DNA from 4 places in the Pseudomonas sp. E45-MNA-CIBAN-0222 genome. Region 1 is predicted to be linked to each of the others. Evidence: riboswitches for the same ligand, from Rfam matches in the RefSeq annotation. Region 1 holds a riboswitch; each other region holds the start of a gene.
The links. Region 1 has a riboswitch for cobalamin ahead of btuB (TonB-dependent vitamin B12 receptor). Riboswitches for the same ligand answer to the same signal wherever they lie in the genome.
Positions count from the first base shown of each region.

Region 2: it holds a riboswitch for cobalamin, as region 1 does, so the genes downstream of both, cobG (precorrin-3B synthase) here and btuB (TonB-dependent vitamin B12 receptor) in region 1, are expected to answer to the same signal.
Region 3: it holds a riboswitch for cobalamin, as region 1 does, so the genes downstream of both, cobW (cobalamin biosynthesis protein CobW) here and btuB (TonB-dependent vitamin B12 receptor) in region 1, are expected to answer to the same signal.
Region 4: it holds a riboswitch for cobalamin, as region 1 does, so the genes downstream of both, AAEZ08_RS02505 (energy-coupling factor ABC transporter permease) here and btuB (TonB-dependent vitamin B12 receptor) in region 1, are expected to answer to the same signal.

Region 1 covers NZ_JBEOPU010000016.1:12,367-17,798, forward strand. Annotated here, with positions in the region: gene bluB (5,6-dimethylbenzimidazole synthase) at 1-104, opposite strand, end outside; gene AAEZ08_RS19865 (cobyrinic acid a,c-diamide synthase CobB) at 101-1,393, opposite strand; gene cobO (cob(I)yrinic acid a,c-diamide adenosyltransferase) at 1,518-2,129, opposite strand; gene AAEZ08_RS19875 (hypothetical protein) at 2,126-2,695, opposite strand; gene btuB (TonB-dependent vitamin B12 receptor) at 2,742-4,595, opposite strand; cobalamin riboswitch at 4,715-4,926, opposite strand; gene AAEZ08_RS19885 (metallophosphoesterase family protein) at 5,070-5,432, shown strand, end outside.
Region 2 covers NZ_JBEOPU010000001.1:556,100-561,531, forward strand. Annotated here, with positions in the region: gene AAEZ08_RS02465 (TonB-dependent siderophore receptor) at 1-129, opposite strand, end outside; gene AAEZ08_RS02470 ((2Fe-2S) ferredoxin domain-containing protein) at 302-1,018, opposite strand; gene AAEZ08_RS02475 (cobalt-precorrin-6A reductase) at 1,072-1,809, opposite strand; gene cbiE (precorrin-6y C5,15-methyltransferase (decarboxylating) subunit CbiE) at 1,806-3,011, opposite strand; cobalamin riboswitch at 3,083-3,283, shown strand; gene cobG (precorrin-3B synthase) at 3,384-4,715, shown strand; gene AAEZ08_RS02490 (precorrin-8X methylmutase) at 4,708-5,334, shown strand; gene AAEZ08_RS02495 (precorrin-2 C(20)-methyltransferase) at 5,331-5,432, shown strand, end outside.
Region 3 covers NZ_JBEOPU010000001.1:568,510-573,941, forward strand. Annotated here, with positions in the region: gene cobN (cobaltochelatase subunit CobN) at 1-2,630, opposite strand, end outside; gene cobW (cobalamin biosynthesis protein CobW) at 2,637-3,692, opposite strand; cobalamin riboswitch at 3,787-4,005, opposite strand; gene AAEZ08_RS02535 (cobalamin biosynthesis protein) at 4,121-4,579, shown strand; gene cobM (precorrin-4 C(11)-methyltransferase) at 4,591-5,346, shown strand.
Region 4 covers NZ_JBEOPU010000001.1:561,874-567,305, reverse strand. Annotated here, with positions in the region: gene AAEZ08_RS02520 (magnesium chelatase ATPase subunit I) at 1-972, shown strand, start outside; gene AAEZ08_RS02515 (vWA domain-containing protein) at 954-1,652, shown strand; gene cobF (precorrin-6A synthase (deacetylating)) at 1,687-2,457, shown strand; gene AAEZ08_RS02505 (energy-coupling factor ABC transporter permease) at 2,481-3,131, opposite strand; cobalamin riboswitch at 3,168-3,368, opposite strand; gene cobJ (precorrin-3B C(17)-methyltransferase) at 3,413-5,083, opposite strand; gene AAEZ08_RS02495 (precorrin-2 C(20)-methyltransferase) at 5,127-5,432, opposite strand, start outside.

The DNA of each region.
Region 1 (5,432 bases):
TCCGGCGCCACCTCGCCACCAATGAAATGGCGCATGTCGCGGCGCTCGCCGATGGCGCGATAGACCGCGGCGCGTTCTTGCGCGCTGAAAGCATGTTCGTTCATGGCCGCAACAGCGCTGCAGCCGCTGCTGGATCAGACGGCAAGTAGAAGTGAATGTAGGACGCCGTCAGCCGCCCCTTGCGATAGACCGCTTCGGCAGTGCGCTTGTAGTTCGGGCACTCGCCACGGGCCAGTGGTTCGAGCGGCGACTCCAGCTCCGAATGATGGAACGTATGGCCGCGCAGACGCCCTTCAGGCAGTGCTACTTCCTGCAGCGCCAAAGCGGTCAGGCGCTTCTGCATGCGCGCCTCGCCAGGCAGCAGACCGAGCATTTGTGTACGTTCCCCGCCCAGATCGGTCAAACCATCAAATAGATAGAGCATGCCGCCACACTCGGCGAGAATTGGTTTACCGGCTTCGTGGTGGGCGCGTATGGCGTCGGCCATGGCTCGGTTACGCGACAAGCCGCGCAGGTGCAGCTCCGGGTAGCCCCCTGGCAGATACAAGCTATCCACGGCCGGCAGCCGGGTGAAACGCAGCGGCGAGAAGAACAGCAGCTCGGCACCCAGCGCCTGCAGCAAGTCCAGATTGGCCTGATAGAGAAAGGCAAAGGCGGCATCGCGTGCAACACCGATGCGCACGCCCTTGAGCAGCGGCTCGAGTGGCGTACTGAGCGGCGCGGCGAAGCTGACCGATGGGGGCAAATCTGTATCTGCACTCAGCGCCAAGGCATCGGCCGCAGCATCCAGACGACTGTCCAGATCGGCCAGTTCCTCGGCCTGGACCAAGCCCAGGTGCCGGCTTGGCAACTCCACCTCGGCGCTGCGCGGCAATGCACCGTACCAGCGGATCGAAGGCGGAAGACTATCGCGCAAAATATCGCCATGCCGAACACTGCCGACCCGGTTGGCCAGCACACCATCGAACGGCAAGTCTGGCTGAAAGCTGCTCATTCCGTGCGCCATGGCGCCGAAGGTCTGCGCCATGGCGGAGCCGTCGATTACTGCCATTACCGGCACGCCGAAGCGCCGGGACAGATCGGCCGCCGACGGCGAACCGTCGAATAGCCCCATCACGCCTTCGATCAGGATCAGATCAGCCTCACCCGCCGCGTCCCACAACAACCGGCACGATTCCTCCTCCCCGACCATCCGCAGATCGAGCTGATAGACCGGCCGGCCGCTGGCGCGGGCCAGGATCATCGGGTCGAGAAAGTCCGGCCCACACTTGAACACCCGCACGCGCTTGCCCTGACGGCTGTGCAGCCGCGCCAGCGCAGCGGTGACCGTAGTCTTGCCCTGTCCGGATGCGGGCGCGGCGATCAGCAGCGCTGGACAGCGTCTACTGGTCATCGCGGCCTCTCGTCGGCAGCGTAGGATAGATGACGCTTTACCAACCCACCGACCACGCTGACGGTGGACGAAATAGGCGTCATCCCCCCTACGCAACGGTCCGCGAATGCCTTGAGCGCTGGCATCAAAACTCCACTCCTCTCTGCGCCTTCACCCCGGTCTTGAACGCATGCTTGATCAGGCCCATCTCGGTAACCGTATCCGCTGCCTCGATCAAACCGGCCGGCGCGCCGCGCCCAGTGACCACCACGTGCTGCAACAGCGGCCGCGACTCGATGTCGGCGAGCACCGGCTCCAGCTCCAGGTAGCCGTACTTCAGCGCGATGTTCAGCTCATCCAGTACCACCAGGCCGATCTCAGGGTCGGCAAGCAGTTCGGCCGCCACCGCCCAGGCCTCGCGGGCCTTGGCGATGTCGCGCTGCCGGTCCTGAGTTTCCCAGGTGAAGCCCTCGCCCATCACGTGGTAGCGAACCTCGTCCGGGAAGCGCCGGAAGAACGCCTCCTCGCCGGTACTGGCCGCACCTTTGATGAACTGCACCACGCCGACCTTGATGCCATGGCCGAGCGCACGCGCCACCATGCCGAAGGCCGAACTGCTCTTGCCCTTGCCGTTGCCGGTGTGCACCAGTAGCAGGCCGTACTCGTCCTGGGCTTCGGCAATCTTCTCGTCGATCAGCGCTTTCTTGCGCTGCATGCGTGCCTTGTGGCGATCATCGCGTTCGCTGGATTCGCTCATGCTCGCGCCTCATCACGCTGCTCAGCCCAGACCCGCAAGCCGACAAACAGCACCACGGCAGCACCGACATACAGCGCAAGGGTCGACAGGTAGCGCGGGTAATAGGTGGCGATGCGCTCGGCCAGCAGCGCCAGGCTCGGCTCGGGATAGCGCCCGGAGAAATAGAGGAAGCCGCCACCGGAGAACAGGTAGCAAACGAAGGCGCTCGCTATCACGCACAGCGCCAGGGTCGCCAGGCTGCTGAACTGGTCACGGTGCCAACCGGCATAGAGGCGGCCGCCCAGCCACAGCGAACCGTAGGCCGGCACCAGCATCCAGTACGCCGGCGACATGCACCAGTCGCTGACACCGGCCCACTGGATGGCGGCGAAATCCAGCAGCGAAGCCTCGAGAAACAGTGCCGGAAACACCCACTTCGGCCGCACCAGCACGCCGGCGAGGAAGAACACCGCCCAGGACGCGCTCGGCAGGTTGACGCTGGCGAAGTGCTGTCCGCGGGTCATGGCCAGCAGCGCGGCAAGCGCGAGGCCAACCAGCAGCTGGTATCTCGGGGCAAGCTTGATCATTGCAGTCTCCTTCTGTGGGCGCGGGCGACATGCCTGCGCCGCGGTCTTACAGCGCCTGGTAGCGCACGGTCAGGTAAGCGGCCTGGCCGGGCTGGTTGTAGCCCTCGGCGGTTTCGTAGTCGGCATCCAGCAGGTTGGCGACGCGCGCCTGTAGGCGCCATTCGGGAGTGATGCGGTATTCGCCACGCAGGTCCAGAGTGGCGTAGCCGGACAGCTCTTTGGTGTTCGCCAGGTCGTCATAGCGCTGGCCCTCGGCGTGCAGACTGGCGCCGACGCTGAAGGCACCGAGCCGACGGTCAACGTCGAGGTTGAACAGCTGTTTTGCCCGGCGCGCCAGTTCGTTGCCGCGGTTGGCCCCGGCGGAGCGGTTCTCCGGCTCCAGCAGGCTGTAGTTGGCGTTCCAGTCCCAACCGAACAATTGGCTGCCGAGCACCAGCTCGACCCCGCGGATACGCGCTTGCTGCACGTTGGCCGGCGCGGAAATGCTGGCGTCATAGGCAATGAGGTCATCGACCACGGTGCGATAGGCATTCACCGCCCAGTGGCCCCAGCCATGCTGACCGGCAAGGCCGACCTCAAGGCTCTCGGAGGTTTCCGCATCCAGCTCGGGGTTGCCGTAGTCGGGGTAATACAGCTCGTTGAAGGTCGGCGCCTTGAATGCCGTGCCGTAGCTGATGGTGCCACGTAGCCAGTCAGTCAGCGCATAGCCGTAACCGATGTTGCCGGTGTCGTGTTGGCCGAACTGGTCGTTGTCGTCACGACGCAGCGACAGCTGCCAGTCATGGCGACCGACCTCGCCCAGGTACTGAGCGAAATAGCCGTCGTTGTCCCGGGAGTCCTCGGCATAGACCGTGGTGCCGTTGACCTCGTCGCGCTGGCGGTCGGCACCCAGGATCAGCGTATGCCCAGCGGCCAGTTCGATATCGTTCTGCCAGCTGAAAGTATCGCGACGGCTGTCGAAGCGTGAATAGAACTGCCCGTCCTGATAGGCATCGGATTTGTCTTCACTGCGCCCGGCCTGCAGCGTCACCAGCCAGCGCTCCAGCGGACTGAAGCGTGCACGGGTGCCAACAACTTTCGACACACCATCGGCATTGGCGCCGAACCCGGACGTGCGAGCCCGGTTCACGCTGTCGTAGTCGTTATGGGATTTGGCCTGCAGCAGGTTGGCGTCCAGCTCCAGACCGTTGTCGAAACGATAGCCAGCGCTCAGCGTCGCGGACAGGTTGCGATAGCCATCGGCGTCGTTTTCGTAGCCGCTGGTGCCCACCGATTTGACGTTGATGCCATCAGTATCCGAACCGCTGACGCCCAGGCTGTACCAGCCACGACCGTCGCCACCGGAAACACCGGCGCTACCGGTGTAGGTGTCATGGGTGCCGTAGCCGGCCGAGAAGAACGGTTTGACGCCCAGCCCTTGCCCTTTGCGGGTGAATATCTGGATCACCCCGCCGATGGCTTCCGAGCCATACAGGCTGGAGCGTGGCCCGCGCACCACCTCGATGCGCTCGATCAGCTCCACCGGCAGATCCTGCAAGGCCGAGCCACCGGAGGTCACCGAGCCGATCTTGATGCCGTCGATCATCACCAGCACATGGTCGGACTCAGTGCCGCGCATATACAGCGAGGTGGACTTGCCCGGCCCGCCATTGTTCGCCAGCGAAACGCCGGGCACTTGCTTCAGAAGCTCGGGCAGCGAGCTCGCCTGACTACGCTCGATTCGCTCGCGGTCGATCACCGTCACTGCCGCCAGGCTTTGCCGAGCGGTCTGCGCGGTGCGCGTAGCGGTTACCACCTGCTGTTCAAGGTCGAGAGGAGCGGCGGCCAGCTGGCCGATGGAAAAGGAGAAGCTGCCGAGCAGCACATAGGCCGCTGGCTTGAAACGGGGCTTGCAAGTCAAGGTACAGGTCTCCGTCGTGCCCACCCGCACGACTGAAAGTCGACGAAGACAGACGAAGGAACTGCAGAGGAGAAGTGAATACCGCGAAGGGTACGCACCCGCTCAGCGCCCGCCGCACTGTCAGTGAAATGCGACAGGCCGGTCTCCGGGCTTGCGAGCGTACGCCTTGCGGCGTCCCGAAACCGCACCTTCCCATGCGCGAGCACAGTGGCTATTACGGTTTCTCGACTCGCCTACCGTTGCGGGGGCAGCGCCGGAATCTTCGTAAGAATGGACCGGCTTCCCTGTTTCACCCCCTTTTGCAGGGGGCACCTGAGGCGACGCGGAGGTTAGTCCAAGGCTGGACGTGACGCAACCGCAGGGTTGTCGCAGCGCGCCGCAATTTCCGCTTGCATCTCACCGCTTGGAACGGCGGACGCCGAAAGGCTTCGAATGCAACAATGCCCCGATCAGCCAGGACCATAACCGACGCCCATGACCAGCATCGTGCAGATTTCCGACACCCATTTCGGTACCGAACAGCCTTCCGTGGTCCAAGCCCTGGAGGACCATGTCCGCGAACACCAGGCCGATCTGCTGGTGTTTTCCGGCGACATCACCCAGCGCGCGCGCCGCGAGCAGTTCGCCAGTGCAGCCGCCTTCGTGCGCCGCGTGGAGGCTGACGGGGTGAGCGACACGCTGGTGATCCCGGGTAATCACGACATCCCGTTGTATAACGTCTTCGCGCGTCTTTTCACGCCGTACGGCAATTACCGACACCACTTCGGCGATGAGCTGGAACCGGTATTCGAGAACGAAAATACGCTGGTGATCGGGCTGAATACGACCCACCCACGG
Region 2 (5,432 bases), on a different contig from region 1:
TTCCTGATCTGCCGTGATGGTGACGGAGTCCAGTACCGCCGCTTCCTGTGCCCCTGCCAGCGGTACGCCAACCAACATCAGCGCCGTTCCGGCACCCACCCACCTCAATACTGCACTTGCGTTATTCATGCTAAAACTCAAACACCGATGTTATATCGTAACAATGCTGTAGGTTTAGCAAGCGAGTGTCAATGGAACGATTCGTATATGCGCTTGAACCAACGGGTTGGCGATCAAGAATCTGGTAAGCAGTTGGCGTGCGCGTGAAAGCCTGGACTAACGCCAGGCTGCCCCTACAGGTTCATTGGCCCGGCATCAGCATTTCGGGCACCTCGCGCCCGGCGACGAACAACTCGTCGACCAACCGTGTCACCTCCGCCTCGTTGCGAACCCGGTACCACTTGCCGGCCGGATAGACGCTCAGCGTCGGGCCCTGATCGCAGGGGAACTGGCACTGCGTCCGGGTGATGTGGACGCCACCGGCGCATTCGAGCTTGCCGGCGGCCTTGAGCTTTTCCCTTAGCCCCTTCCACAGCGGCAAGGCACCGCGACGTGTGCAGCGCGGGCCATTGCATAGCAGCACGCGGTGCTCATGCAGGGGAATCTTCGACCAGGCGTGCACATCCGGAAGCGGTGCGACGTCGGTGCACGGCAGGTGCAACTCCGGTCGGTCGATCAAGGCGCAGGCCGCTTCGACGGGCAGCGCCTCGGCGGTGCCAATTGCACTGGCCACGAAGATTTGCTCAGCGCCTTCGAGCTGCACGAGTTCGCTACGCAGCCAGTCAAGATGAGCGCTGCTCGATTGCGGCTCGAGGTCGATCACCAAGAGTGGCCGACCGCTTTCACTGACCGCATTCCACAGCGGTTCGTAGCCTGAGCCTGTATCGATCACGTCCCGCAGCGCTTGTTCGTCGCGCAAAGCAGCCAGACGTGCACGGAATACTTCGGCGAACGAGCCTTCAGACAGGTCGGGACCGACGAACAAGACGCGGGCGTAGGGTGAATCAGCGGTAGTCATTGGCTCTCTCCTTAGCGGCGCGCAGCATAGCAGCGACGGGCGAAGGCGAGCGATCAGGCGCTGGAATCGACGCCGACGGTTTTGAGCGCCGAAAACAGTTCATCACGGCGTGCGAATTCCCGGCTCACCGCCGGTAGCAACGGGCGACGCAGGAGCAGGACCGGCAGGCCCCGCTCACGAGCCACCTGCAGTTTGGGTTCGGTGGAGTCGCCGCCGCTGTTCTTGCTGACGAGCACATCGCAATTCAGCCGGTCGAACAGCTGCCGCTCGGCCTCAAGGTCGAACGGACCGCGGTCGCCGATAATTTCGGCTCGGTCAGCCGATGCCTGTGCGTCCAGGCAACGAACTGTCCAGTGTTGGTGTTCAGGAATTTCGTGCAGGTGCGCCAGCGGCTCGCGGCCGAGCGTGAAAAACGGTCGCTGGAAATCGCCCAGGGCGCCGATCAGCTCAGCCCAGTCGTTCACCTCGTGCCAATTGTCCCCCTCGCCTGCTTGCCAGGCCGGGCGGCGTAACGCCCAGCATGGAATTCCCGCCTGTTCCGCCGCGATTGCTGCATTGGCGCTGATCTGCGCCGCGTAGGGGTGCGTGGCATCGACCAGCAGCTCGATACGTTCCGCCGCGATGAAGGCAGCCAGCCCCTGCGCACCGCCAAAACCGCCTACGCGGACCTGGCACTGGAGGTCGCCGGGCACGCGTCCCAGACCGGCCAGACTGTAAACATGCGAGGAGCCAAGGCCGCGAGCAAGACGCAAGGCATCGCCCGTGCCGCCGAGCAGGAGGATGCGGGTCATCGCGGCTTCTCGACCTGCAACAGCGTGATCGGCAACGCTCCACGCCAGGTATCGAAACCGCCCAGCGGCTGCGCATGCGCCACGGATATCCTCGTCAGCTCGCCGCCGATGCGTTCACGCCAGCTCATCAGCAGCGCCTCGCTCTGCAAGGTCACCGCATTGGCCAGCAACCGCCCGCCCGGTTTAAGGCTGGCCCAGCATTGCTCCATGACACCCGGAACCGTAACGCCGCCGCCAATGAAGATCGCGTCCGGCTCGGGGAGGCCTGCCAGTGCCTCAGGCGCCCGGCCTGCCACCAGACGCAATGCTGGAACGCCCAGCGCGTCGCGGTTGTGTTCGATATGGGCCTGACGCCCGGCATCGGCCTCCACCGCGATCGTCCGGCAACTGGCATGCGCACGCATCCATTCGATGCCAATGGAACCGCAACCGGCGCCGACGTCCCACAGCAGTTCGCCGGGCATGGGTGCGAGCCGAGCCAAGGTCAGCGCGCGGACGTCCCGCTTGGTCAGTTGGCCGTCGTGTCTATAGAGCTGATCGGCAAGACCGGGTGTGAGCGGCAGGCGCTGGGCATTCGAGTCCGCTACGCATTCAACAGCCAACAGATTCAGATCGGCAATCACATCGAATGACCAGTCCGCTGCAAGGGAATCCAGCCGCCGTTCCCTGGCGCCGCCCAGATGCTCAAGCGCGGTCAGACGGCTCGCACCAAAGCCCCGGCTCGTCAACAATTGCGCCACCTGAGTGGGGCTGGTTCCGTCGTTGCTGAGGATCAGCAGCCGCACACCAGGAGATATTTTGGCGCTCAGTGCCGCGAGCGGTCTGGCAACCAGGGATACCACCTCCGTTTCCTGCAGCGCCCAGCCAAGACGTGCCGCGCCCAACGAGACTGACGACGGCGCTGAGAACACCCGCATCTCCTGTGCATCCAACTGCCGCGCGAGCGTGGCGCCAATGCCATAGAACATGGGGTCTCCACTTGCCAGCACGCATAAAGGCGAGCCGCGACTTGAAAGCACCGGTTCCAGGCTGAACGGCTTCGGCCAGCACTCTCCCAGGCCCTGCAAGTGATCGGGCAACAGCGCCAGCTGCCGATCACCGCCGATGATGCGTGTTGCCTCACCGAGAGCCTGCCGAGCCGCTTCGCCGAGCCCGGCCCAGCCGTCTTCGCCGATCCCCACCACCGTCAACCAGGGCGTCATCCCGCCTCTCCATCACAATGCCAAGCCTTCGTCGGGACAGGCTTGGCTGTCGCGTCGTCCGGCAAAGCGGGCATAATAGCGCCTTCGTCGGTGCCCGCCGCGACCACGCCACGGGCCTAAGAGGGAATACGGAGCGATCTGATGATCGTGACCGAGCTGCCCCCGCAACTGTAAACAGCGAATCCTCCGCACACACGCCACTGGGAAACCGGGAAGGCCGCGGACGATGAAGACCTGTCAGCCAGGAGACCTGCCGACGACGCTGGTCGCGAGTGCCAACATCGGGCGGGGTGTACCGATGCCAACTGAGTTCAACGAACTCTCCCGGTCTGGTCGCCGCGTCTTTTGGTTACAGGTGCACCGTGCGCGACCATGCCTCCCATGACTGAACTGCCCTTTCCTCGCCCAAGCGCTTGCCCTGGCCTGCTGCGCATCGTGCAAGCGCTGGACGGCGGCATCTGCCGAGTCAAGTTGCCTGGCGGCGCTCTGGCCGCGAGTCAGGCGCGCGCGATCGCCGAGGCGGCGCAGCGCTTTGCGAGCGGCGTGCTCGAGCTGACCAACCGCAGCAATCTGCAGATCCGTGGTGTACGTGCCGAATCCGAGCAAGAGCTGATCCGCTCATTGCTGGAAGCGAACCTCGGCCCGTCGGTGCTCGATGCCGACGATGTGCGCAATCTCATGCTCAGCCCCGCGGCCGGCCTGGACCCTCAGCAGCACATGGATACCCGGCCACTGGCCGACGCACTCCTGGCGCTCTTGCAAAACAATTCCGCGCTGCACGTCCTGTCCGCCAAGTTCGCCATCCAGCTCGATGGTGGTGAGAGCCTATGCATGCTCGAACACCCTCACGACCTCTGGTTACGCGCCCTCCCCGGCGCCCCGCAGTTGATATTCGGCCTGGCCGGCTGCCCGACCGACAAACCGCTGGGCATGGTTGCCGCTGCGAACGCCGTACAGCTGGTCGAAGCGATCCTGCTGACCTTTCTGGAGTGCGCCGTCCCTGAGCAGAGCCGCATGCGTCAGCTGCTCGAATGCATCCCGGCCGATGAACTGGTGCGACGGGTTCAGGCGCGCCTGCCATTCGCAATTTCACCCGTAGCGGTTGAATGCCAACGCCAAATCCCTGCCGCTGCCCCGCCGATTGGCATCATCGCGCAACGCCAGGCAGAGCTCGCGATGGTCGCGGCCAGCGCGCCGCTAGGGCGGATCAGCGCCGAACAACTTGGCGCCGTTGCCGAACTGGCGCAGCGGCATGCAGATGGCAGCCTGCGGCTTACGCCCTGGCAGGGTCTACTGATTCCAAATGTGCAGATCCACGAGGCGGACAACGTACTCGCAGCCCTCACGCAAGTCGGGCTGCTCACCAACAGAGCCGCTCCCCTGCCCAACCTGATTGCCTGCACCGGTTCTGCCGGCTGCGCGCGCGGGCTGGCCGACACCAAGCACGACGCTCTGGCGTTGGCGGCCTGCCTGCAACAACACGACGCGCACCCTCAGGTTCACCTCAGCGGCTGCTCGCGATCCTGTGCGGCTGCGCATGTCGCGCCGTTCACACTGCTTGCAGTCGGTGACGGCCTCTATCAGCTCTACGAGCGCGCCGCGAATGTGGCCGGTTTCGGCCAACCACTGGCACCCCCCATGAACATCGACCAAGCGGGCGCCTGGCTCGCCCAGCACCACGCAACGGGACGCATCCATGCTTGATTACATCCGCGACGGTCAGGAGATCTACCGGCGCTCCTTCGCCACCATTCGTGCAGAAGCCGATCTCAGCGCGATTCCGCCTGACATGGAAAAGCTCGCCGTACGGGTGATCCACGCCTGCGGAATGGTGGACATCGTCAGTGAGCTCGCCTTTTCTCCAGGCGCCGGGGCGGCCGGCCGTGCCGCCCTGCACGCCGGCGCGCCGATCCTCTGCGATGCACGGATGGTGGCCGAAGGCATCACCCGGCCACGCTTGCCGAAGAACAACCGGGTCATATGCACCCTCCATGACGATGGCGTGCCGGACCTGGCGCAGGCGCTCGGCAATACACGCTCTGCGGCAGCGCTGGAGCACTGGCGTGAGCATATGGAGGGCAGCGTGGTGGTGATCGGCAACGCGCCGACCGCGCTGTTCTACCTGCTGGAAATGCTCGATGCCGGCGCGCCAAAACCTGCGCTCATCATCGGCATGCCGGTCGGCTTCATCGGCGCGGCGGAATCCAAGGACGCGCTGGCAGCGGACAGCCGCGGCGTACCCTATGTAGTGGTTCGCGGCCGGCGCGGCGGCAGTGCGATGGCGGTGGCTGCGGTCAACGCCCTCGCCACGGAGGTGGAATGATGGACGGCAAAGGGAGGCTGATCGGGCTGGGTGTAGGCCCGGGTGATCCGGAACTGATCACCCTGAAGGCCCTGCGCCTGCTGCAAAGCGCGGCGGTT
Region 3 (5,432 bases), on a different contig from region 1:
TCGAGCAGGCGCTCGGTGGCTTGCACTCCAATGCGCCAGGCGGTCGGCGTGGGCAGGTTGCGCACGTCGACGGTGAAAAAATTGCGGCCTGTCGGCAGCACATCGAGGCGACCACGGCTCGGCGCACCGCTGGGGCCAGCCGGCACGAAGCGGCCCTGCAAAGCCGCCAGCAGGCCCGCCATTTCTTCCTCGCCGCAACTGTCCAGCATTGGCGCGACCTGCCCACGCAGCTGCTCGATCACTTCGCTGCTGGCCGGTCCGAAGCCCTGCGACTCGCCGTCGATAAGCCCCAGCGCAAGCATCTCCAGCCGCTCCCGGGTGTCGCCATGGGTGCGCCAGAGGCTGGCATCGCAACGCTGTAGCACCTCGGGCCGCGGCCCCAGCCAGGGCGCAGCCATGTCACAGTTGATGGGGTCGAAATCCAATCCCAGATCATCGGCCAGTGCCCGCAACAGGCTGGCGTTGGCCCCTATCCCGTTGCCTCGGGGAATGCGCAGCAGCGCAAGCAGGGTGTCACGCCGCAGTTGTCCGCTGGGAGACTCGCCGAACACGTGCAAACCATCGCGTATCTGGGATTCCTTCAGATCGCAGAGATAGGCATCGAGCTGCGGCAGCCAACTGTTGGGATCGTCGCTCAGTTGCAGCCCCAGCTCGCGGTCCAGATTGGCCTCGCGCACCAGCACAAGGATCTCGCTGCGCAGCTCGGACGCGCGCCGCAAGTCGAGCTGACTGGCTTCGTAGTACTCGTCGGCCAGGCGCTCGATGTCACGCAGCGGGCCATAACTTTCGGCGCGCGTGAGTGGCGGCATCAGGTGGTCGATGATCACCGCCTGGGTACGCCGCTTGGCCTGGGCCCCTTCGCCCGGATCGTTGACGATGAAGGGATAGATATTCGGCAGCGGGCCGAGCACCACGTCCGGCCAGCAGCAGTCGGACAGCCCAACGCTCTTGCCCGGCAACCATTCGAGGTTGCCGTGCTTGCCGACGTGGATCACCGCATCAGCGGTGTAGCGCATGCGCAGCCAGCCATAGAACGCGAGGTAGCCGTGCGGCGGTACCAGATCGGGGTCGTGATACATGGCGGCCGCGTCGAGCTGATAACCACGCGCCGGTTGTATGCCAACGAAGGTCGAGCCGAAACGCAGCCCGGCGATCATCAGCCGACCAGAACGAAACATCGGGTCCTGCTCGGGCGTGCCCCAGCGATCGATCACCGCCTGCTGGTTGGCAACTGGTAGCCCACCGAAGAACGCCTGGTACTCCTGCAGTGTCAGGCTCTGGGCACAGGGCCGCAAATCGAGGTTATCGAGGTCGTTGGTAACGCCGCCGAGTAGCTCATGGATCAGCGCCGTGCCGCTCTCGGGCAGATCGGCCACCGGGTATCCCTGCGCCTGCAGTGCGCGAAGGATGTTCAGCGCAGCGGCCGGCGTATCAAGCCCGACCCCGTTGCCGATGCGGCCGTCACGGGTGGGATAGTTGGCCAGGATGAGCGCGACTCGCTTGTCGCCGTTAGGTAACCGCGCAAGGCAAGCCCACCGCTGCGCAAGCTCGGCGACATGGTCCATGCCTGGCAGATGCGGTTGGTAGCAGATCACGTCGCTCTGGCTGCGTTCGCTGCGCCAGGCCAGGCCCTTGAAACTGATAGGCCGGGTAATCAGTCGGCCGTCCAGCTCCGGCAGCACGATATGCATCGCCAGGTCTCGCGACCCCAGGCCCTGAGCGTTGGCCAGCCATTGTTCGTGGTTATCCAGGGCGCAGATGGCTTGCAGCACCGGGATGTCCAGACGGAAGGGCCGCAGGTTTGGAGCGTCCGGGCTGGACTGGGCGAAGCCTGTCGTATTGATGATCACCGCAGCGCCGCTCTGCTCCAGCCAGGCCTCGACCTGCGTGAGGCAAGCCGCCTCCTTCAGGCTGGCCACGGCGATAGGCAGGGGGTTAAGGCCCTGAGCCGTCAGCCGCTCACAGAAGGTGTCAATGAAGGCCGTATTCGCCGCCTGAACCTGCGTGCGATAGAAGATCAGCCCAACCACCGGTGCGTCCGCTCGCCAGTCGCGCTGCCAATCATCCAAGGACGCGGATGACTGATGGGGGTGATAGATCGCCACCCGCGCCAGCGCCTCGGGTTCGTGCCAGGCATAGTTTCGGCCCAACCAGCGACTGGCGATGCAGTGGTAGAACTGGCGCGCGTTGTCGATGCCACCCTGGCGCAGGAACTGCCACAACCGATGGCTATCCTCGGCCGGCACGTTGCCGAGCTCGCTCAACTCAGGATCAGGGCTGTCATCGCCCGGCACCATGATGATCTTGGCGCCGCGCTGGCCCAGCTCCACTAGCCGTTCGATTCCGTAGCGCCAGTAACTGACGCCACCGTGAACGGAAATCAGGATGACCTTGGCGTGCTGCAGGACCTGCTCGACATAGAAGTCTATCGACGCGTTGTTGCCCAACTGGGCCGGGCTCGCCAGCCGCAGGCTGGGGTAATCCTCAGGCAGCTGGCCGGCCACCTCGGCCAGCAGTGACAGATGCGAATCACCCGTGCACAGCACGACGATGTCCCCAGGCGTCTGGCCCAGGTCGGCAATGCTGTCGGCCGGCAATTGCTGGCCGGGCTGGGTGCGCAGCAGATGCACGGCCGGTCAGCCCGCCAGTGCCGCGTTCAGTTCGGCGTCTATCGCTGCTGGGTCAAGCGACTGGCCGATGATGACCAGCCGGGTGGTACGCACTTCACCGGCCTGCCAGGGGCGGTCGAAGTGCTTGTCGAAACGCTGCCCCACGCCTTGCAGCAGCAGGCGCATAGGCTTGCCTGGAATTGCAGCGAAGCCCTTGATGCGCAGGATGCCGTGCTTGACCACCGCGTCTTTCAACGCCTGCAGCAGCCTGTCGTCAGCGGCCTCCGGCAAATCGACCGAGAAAGAATCGAAGGCTTCGTGATCGTGCTCTTCATGGTCTTCCTGATCGTGATGGGTCTTGCGCCCTTCGATGTGCAGTTCGGTTTCGCAATCCAGGCCCAGCAGCACGTTCAGCGGCAGCTCGCCGCCGTGCGCCTCGATGACTTTGACCCCCTCGGGCAGCTCCTCGGCCACCTCGGCCCGGACCGCTGCCAATGCCTCTGGCGACAGCAGGTCGGCCTTGTTGAGGATGACCAGATCGGCGCTGGCCAGCTGATCGGCGAACAGCTCATGCAGAGGCGATTCGTGATCGAGATTGGGATCGAGCTTGCGCTGGGCATCGACCTGATCGGGAAATGCGGCAAAGGTGCCGGCGGCCACCGCCGGGCTGTCGACGACGGTGATCACCGCATCCACGGTGCAGGCGTTACGGATTTCCGGCCAGTTGAAGGCCTGCACCAGCGGCTTGGGCAGCGCCAGGCCCGAGGTTTCGATGAGGATATGGTCAAGGTCGCCACGGCGCGCCACCAGTTCACGCATCACCGGGAAGAACTCTTCCTGCACCGTGCAGCAGAGGCAGCCGTTGGCCAGCTCGAAGACGCGGCCGTTGGCCTCCTCTTCGCTACAGCCGATGGAGCACTGCTTGAGAATTTCGCCATCGATGCCCAGCTCACCGAACTCGTTGACGATCACGGCGATACGACGCCCTTCGGCATCGCCCAGCATGTGGCGCAGCAAGGTGGTTTTGCCGGCGCCGAGAAAGCCGGTAACGATAGTGACGGGAAGTTTGGAGAGGGTTTTCATCGTGGCCCTGCAAGCATCGAGAAATAGATGAGCAGGCAGGCGGACACTACTTGGCGACGTGCGCCAACAAGCACCACCGGAGCACCCCGCCCGGTTGTCAATGTGTAGCGAGGCAGGTCTCCTGGCTCACGACCGGGCAACGCGTGGCGCGCCTGCCATTACCCTCGCCTTCCCGCGTCAGTTGCAGTGGCTGGCGCGCCAGCTACGCGGCGCACCCAAGGGTCAGTCATTTACAGTTGCGGGGGCAGCCACGGCTTTCCGTGTTCCCTCTTAGCTCTGGCAGCGCCAGAGAACCTCGACCCGTGAAGGCTACGCAGAGCCTTGGAGCGGGTCAATCGCCACGGTTGACCTCGGGAAAAGCTTCGTGGTGTCCTTGCGCCCCCTTGATGCCTGACCGTGTTCGGCTACGGTCCTTACGACTGAGCGCCATGCCCCTCCAAACCGCCAAAGATTCGTCCGCGCCCGATGCCTCTGCAGCGTCGGGTGCGCAGTTGTACGTCGCGGGCCTCGGGTGCCGCAGGGGCTGCAGCCGGATCGAACTCGAGGCGCTTCTGCATCGCGCATTGAGGGAGCATGGATTGGCGATCGCAGCGCTCAGCTGCCTTGCCAGCAGTGAGCGCAAAACGGACGAGCCAGGCCTGCACGAGCTGGCAGCGCACCTGCAGTTGCCCCTGGCCTTGCTGTCAGCTGCAGAGCTCGCGCCGTATGATGCGGCGCTCAGCGAGACCTCGCCGCTCAGCAAGAGCCTGACTGGCAGCGCCGGACTCGCCGAGGCCAGCGCCCTGGCACAGGCTGAATCCCTGAGTGACGGCAAAGCCAAGTTGCTGTGCGGAAAGCTGCGCTCCGCCAACGCAACGTGCGCGATCGCCGTCACCCGCCTTTCCTGATTGGAGTTTGCATGACCGTCTATTTCATCGGCGCCGGCCCGGGCGATCCGGAACTGATCACCGTCAAAGGGCAGCGTCTGGTGCGCAGTTGCCCGATCATCCTCTACGCCGGCTCGCTGGTCCCGGCCGCCGTACTCGAAGGTCATGGCGCCGAGCAGGTGATCAACACCGCCGAGCTGCATCTGGACGAGATCATCGAGCTGATCCGGCAGGCCGATGCCAAGGGTCAGGACGTAGCGCGGGTGCATTCCGGCGACCCGTCTCTGTATGGCGCCATCGGTGAGCAGATCCGCCACCTGCGGAGGCTTGGCATCGCCTTCCAGATCGTTCCGGGCGTCACCGCGACGGCCGCCTGCGCCGCGCTTCTGGACGTCGAACTGACGCTGCCGCAGGTTTCCCAGACGCTGATCCTGACGCGTTACGCCACCAAGTCGGATATGCCCCCCGGTGAAGAACTGCACGACCTGGCCCGCCACGGCGCGACCATGGCGATTCATCTTGGCGTTCAGCACCTGTCCCGCATCGTCGCCGAGCTGTTGCCGCATTACGGCCTGGATTGCCCGATTGCCGTGGTGCACCGCGCCAGCTGGCCCGATCAGGATTGGGTGACAGGTACCCTGGCCGACATCGAAGCCAAGGTAAGCGAGAAGGGCTTTCGCCGTACGGCGTTGATCCTCGTCGGCCGAGTGCTGACGGCCGAAGCGTTTGCCGATTCGGCGCTGTACAACGTAGACACGACGCACCTGTATCGCTCGCCGAGCCCGTGACCCAAGCGCGGGTGTCTTGGGCGATAGCCAATAACAGTGGCCGCCATGCCCACCTGGGCAATGGCCTTTCGTCTAGCCGCCGAGCA
Region 4 (5,432 bases), on a different contig from region 1:
GATGACCTCAAGCTGGCCCTTTGTCTGGCAGCAATCGATCCCGCGATTGGCGGTGTGTTAATCGAAGGCCCTCGCGGCATGGCCAAATCGACCCTGGCGCGAGGGCTGGCGGACCTGCTGCCAAGCGGCCAGTTCGTCACCTTGCCGTTGGGTGCCAGTGAAGAACGCATCGTGGGCTCGTTGGATCTCGATGCAGCTCTGGGTGAAGGGCGCGCCGAGTTCTCGCCGGGCTTGTTGGCCAAGGCCGATGGCGGCGTGCTCTATGTCGACGAGGTCAACCTGCTGCCGGATCACCTGGTCGACCTGTTACTCGATGCGGCGGCCAGCGGCATCAACCATGTGGAGCGGGACGGCGTTTCCCATCGGCACCCATCGCGCTTCGTGCTCATCGGCACCATGAACAGCGAGGAGGGCGAACTGCGGCCGCAGTTGCTCGACCGTTTCGGCTTCAACGTTGCGCTGGACGCGCGGCCACAGCCTGCACAGCGGGCGGAAATCGTTCGCCGTCGGCTGAATTTCGATGCCGATCCGCAGCGCTTTCTGTCCTCTTGGTCGGAAGAGCAGGGGGCGCTGCGGGCGCGCTGCCAGCAAGCGCGCGCCCAGCTGAGCGATATTCCGTTGGACGAGGCAGCACTGGAGCAAATCAGTCAGCGTTGCTTTGCCGCCGAGGTCGATGGGTTGCGAGCTGATCTGGTCTGGTTGCGAGCTGCTCGCGCCCATGCGGCCTGGCGTGGCTCGGTACGCATCGAGGCCGAGGACATCGATGCGGTGGCCGATTTTGTTCTGCGTCATCGGCAGCAGCAGGCAACGCCGCCTTCACCGCCGCAGCAGCAGTCACCGCAGGCACAACCCAAGGAAGACGCCGGTACCTCCAGGGATGATCAGGGCGCTGGCGACTGGGGGCAGCTGCCGGCCCAGGTTCAACCTGTGGGTGCTCGGCGTGAACCGCCTCGCTGGTCAAAAAAGCCCTGAGCATCCGCCCACGCAGCGCCTCCGGCGCGGATGCACGAGCAGCACCGGGTAGCGTGAATGGAGGGCGGCACGGCGCCAGTCGCGGCGGCGTGTCTGGGCGGATCGACTGGGCCGCGACCTTTATGCTCAACGGCAGGCCGCAGCGCCGCGATGACCTCGTCATGAGGCCGCGCAGTCGGCGGGCGGGTGAAGTGTGGTTGGTGATCGTCGATGCCTCGGGCTCGACCCGTCGCCACGGTGCGCTGAGCAAGGCGAAAGGGCTGCTCGGCGAGGTGTTCGAGCAGGCCCGGCGGCAACGAGTGCGGCTGGCGCTTTTGCGGGCCAACGGCAAGCAAGCCGACTGGGTTTGGCCAGGTCACAAGGTGACCGGTGTGCAGCAACAATGGCTGGCTGATCTCGGCGCAGGTGGCGGCACGCCGCTATTGGATGCCTTGCAGCAGGCGGCAGCATGGCAGCGTCGTCGGCAGCAACTCAAGCCCGCCGAGCAGCATCGACTGCTGGTCCTCACGGACGGCCGCTTGCGTGAGTCGACAGCTCTGGAACCGAGTCTTTGCCCGGTCGTGCTGGTAGACATCGAGAGCGCCCCGATCCGCCTGGGCCGTGCACGGAAACTGGCCGAAGAACTGGGCGCGGAGTATCAGCACATCGACACGCTCGCGACCCTGAACAACCCTGTCTAAACGACCAACCTTTAGCGCAATGGAGCCAGAACCTGTGAAAACACTACTGATCATCGGCATTGGCGCAGGCGATCCCGATTTTCTGACGGTCCAGGCGATCAAGGCGTTGAACCGCGTCGACGTGTTTTTCCTGATGGACAAGGGCGCCTCGAAGGACTCGCTCATCCACCTGCGCAAGCACATCTGCGAGCGCTTCATCGACACGCCGGGGTATCGCTTCGTCGAGGCCGAATGCCCCGAGCGCGTGCGAGGTGTCGCCGACTACCGGGCCAGCGTTGTCGACCTCAATCAGGACAAGCAACGGGTGTTCGAGCAGATGGTCCACCATGAGCTGGCCGATGGTGAGGTGGGCGGCTTTCTGGTCTGGGGTGATCCTGCGCTGTATGACAGCACGCTGCGCATCGTCGAGGACATCGTGCAGGCGAGCCCGGAGCCCATCACCTACGAGGTGATCCCCGGCATCACCAGCCTGCAGGCGCTGGCGGCCCGGCACAAAGTCTGCTTCAACAGCATCGGTCAGGCCTTTCAGGTCATGCCGGCCCGGCGATTGGCCGAGGGCTTTCCTGACGGGCTGGATAGCGTACTGGTGATGCTCGATGCGCGGGATACCTACTGCCTGTTCGTCGATCAGGAGATGGACATCTATTGGGGCGCATACGTGGGCACCGCGGATGAGGTGCTGATTGCAGGAAAGGTCGGTGAGGTGGCGGAGCAGATCCGCGGCACCCGCGCCGAGTTGCGCGAGCGGCATGGTTGGATGATGGACAGCTACCTGTTGCGTCGCCGCAGCGCTGACGAAGACTGATCGTCAGCGCTGGCGTGGCCTGATCAGGCGGTCGCGAGGGTTTTGACGGTGGTGAACCGGCTGATCAGCGGGTTATCTGCAAAGCGTTTGAGCGTGCGGACAACCAGGCAGGTGAACAACGGCTCGAGCAGCACCAGCGGCAGGTAGGAAACGGCGAACATCGCCCAATTCTGCAGAGGCGTGGGTTCGTTACCCAGCGACAGCCAGAAGCCGACCATCAGCACCACGCCGCCGTAAAAGGCTGCGTCGAACTTGACCACTTCGGCCCAGCGAATCACGCGCCCGCCTTGGGCGAAGAAGTGCCGGCCGAGCAGGCCATGGGCGGCGATCAGCGGCAGGATCAGCGACAGCGAGTTGACCGCCAGGTGCACCAGATCGGACGGCTCGAACAGCAGCCCTTGCAGCAGCAGGCCAATAGCGAATCCGAACAGCGTCGGCACGAAGCCGAATATCACATAGACAGCCGACGCACCCACGAAATGCAGTTCCGAGGCGCCGACCGGCATGTGAAAGACCTCCATGAAGATGGAGAAGAACAACGCGGCGAGCAGGGTCTTGACCCAGATGTCGGGGCGCCACATCAGCTTGGGCAGGAACACGGCCAATGTTGAAACGGCTGCGGCGTTGGCAAAGACGATTTTTGCGGCGTTGAGTACGCCAGGTTCGATATGCATCGTTCTCCCTCCGAGGGATGCGGGTTGAAAGGCGCCGGGATCGGCACGCTGATGGCAGGTCTCCTGGCTCACGGGTCAATGTGCACCTGCGTCTTCCCAGCCGATCAGGCCAGTGACTTCATTTGCAGGTGAACTCGCCGTTCACAGTTGCGGGGGCAGCGCAGGAGTAGCCCGTGGGCGTACCTGCTTCCCTCTTGCCTCTGCCTTTGGGGCAGAACCATCAAGCGTCGCTAGGGTAGTGGGTTTATCGGCTTTCGGCACGTCTAAAACGAGGTTTCCGTTCAATCGGCAGGGTAACTTCTGGGGGTATAGACCCAGTCGCCACCGTCCGGCTTGGCAAACCGGCAGGTCTGCGACGAGCCGATGATGACCAGCGTGCGCATGTCCACCTGTTCGGGCGTGAGGTCGCCAAGCGTGGTGACAGTCAGGGCTTCGGCTGGGCGACCGATGTCGCGGCCAAGCACAACCAGTGTTTCCGGTTTGCGGTAATGGCGAAGTATTTCCAGCGCCCGCCCGAGCTGCCAGGGCCGCGCCTTGGAAATGGGATTGTAGAAGGCCATGACCAGATCGGCCGCAGCGGCGTGTTCCAGACGCTTCTCGATCAGCGTCCAGGGTTTGAGATTGTCCGATAGCGAGAGCATGCAGAAGTCGTGACCCAGCGGCGCGCCGGCTTTGGCGGCGGTGGCCAGCGCCGCCGATACGCCTGGCAGCACCTGCAGATCCACGGCGTGCCAGCGGGGGTCGCTTGATGCGTGCAGCGCTTCCAGTACCGCGGCGGCCATGGCAAACACACCGGGGTCGCCGGACGATATCACCACAACCCGGCGACCGCTGGCGGCCAGCTCGAAGGCATGGGCTGCACGCTGCAGCTCCTCGCGGTTGTCGCTGCTGTGGCTGACCTGGCCTGGCCTGAGCGGGCCGGCCATCTTTATGTATGTCTCGTAACCGAGCAGGTCTTGCGCCTCGTCCAGCGCTTGGCGCGCCGCAGGCACCATGAATTCGGGAGCGCCCGGTCCGAGGCCAATCACCGTCAGCGAGCCGCGGGGCTGACCGATCTGCTTGATGTCGATCGGCTCATCTGCGAGCAATAGCCGTGCGCGCTGGCTGCGACTGTGCTGCGCCGGCAATTGCGTGGTGTCGTCGCTGTAGCGGATCGGCAGGCCAAGCTGGCTGGCCACGTGTTGCAGCTCGGTGCTGGACATGAGGTGGAGCGGTGCGATCAGGCAGGCAAGGCTGTGCGGCGAAAAGCTGGATTCATCGATCAGCTGCTGAACTTCGGTATCCAGTTCCGGGCCAACGCGTTCGACATGAATCGCGATCAGCCTGGGGTGGATGCTCAACGTGCACGCATCGTCCTGCCGGAGCGGGCTGACGGACACCCGGTGTTGCGCTTGCGGGTCGAGCGGCAGGCTGAGTTCATCCAGCCAGGGCGCCGGACCTTCGACGCGCACCGGCGCGCCGGCCAGCAGGTCGCTGACGAATCGCTTGCCTTGTTCCAGATCCCCCAGCACATAACCGGACGGCGGGGAGAGCAGGCAAGCGCCGAAGCGCAGCTCGCCGCTGGTGGTGATGGCCGGGCTGACCTCCAGTGCGGCGCCGATCTCCCGGGCCATCCGATTTACGCCTGCCAGGCCGCCGAGCAAGGGCACCACTGCGCTGCCATCCTCACCAACCACCAGTACCGGGGGCTCGTTGTCCTTGTCGCCCAGTACTGGGGCCAGACTGCGGATCACAATCCCCGCCGCGCACAGCGCGATGATCGGCGTGTTGGCTCGATACAGATCGCGCAGATGCTCGCCAAAGTTATCGTACGGCCTGTCGGCTTCGACAGCGCGTCCGCTCAGCCCATAAACCTGTGCTCCTGGATAGACGCGCTGTATCCGTCTGGCGGTGTCGAGGGCAGAGGCGCCAAGTACGACGATGGCGGGTGCGGTAGTTGCGAGGCCGGGCATAGGGCATCCGAGAGTCGGGTGGGACAGGGGAATAATCGCAGCTTCAGCCGCGCCATTTCTCGCCGGGAACGAGGATCATCGAGAAGTAAGGAGATGACATCGGCTCCACCTCATCCAGCGGAACGATCTTCTGGTTGGCCATGGTGGCGCGTTCGACGTAGTGCGCGCGTTTCTCGAGTCCCAGCTCCTGCAGTACGCGGCGGACCTTTTCGAAGTTGCGCCCGAGCTTCATCACCACGGCCGCCTCTGCGTCACGCAGCCTTTGCTTGAGTTCCGCCTCCGGCAGCACGCCGGACAGCACGGACAGGCTCTGGTTGCGGTAAACCAAAGGCGTGCCGAGCACCGAGGT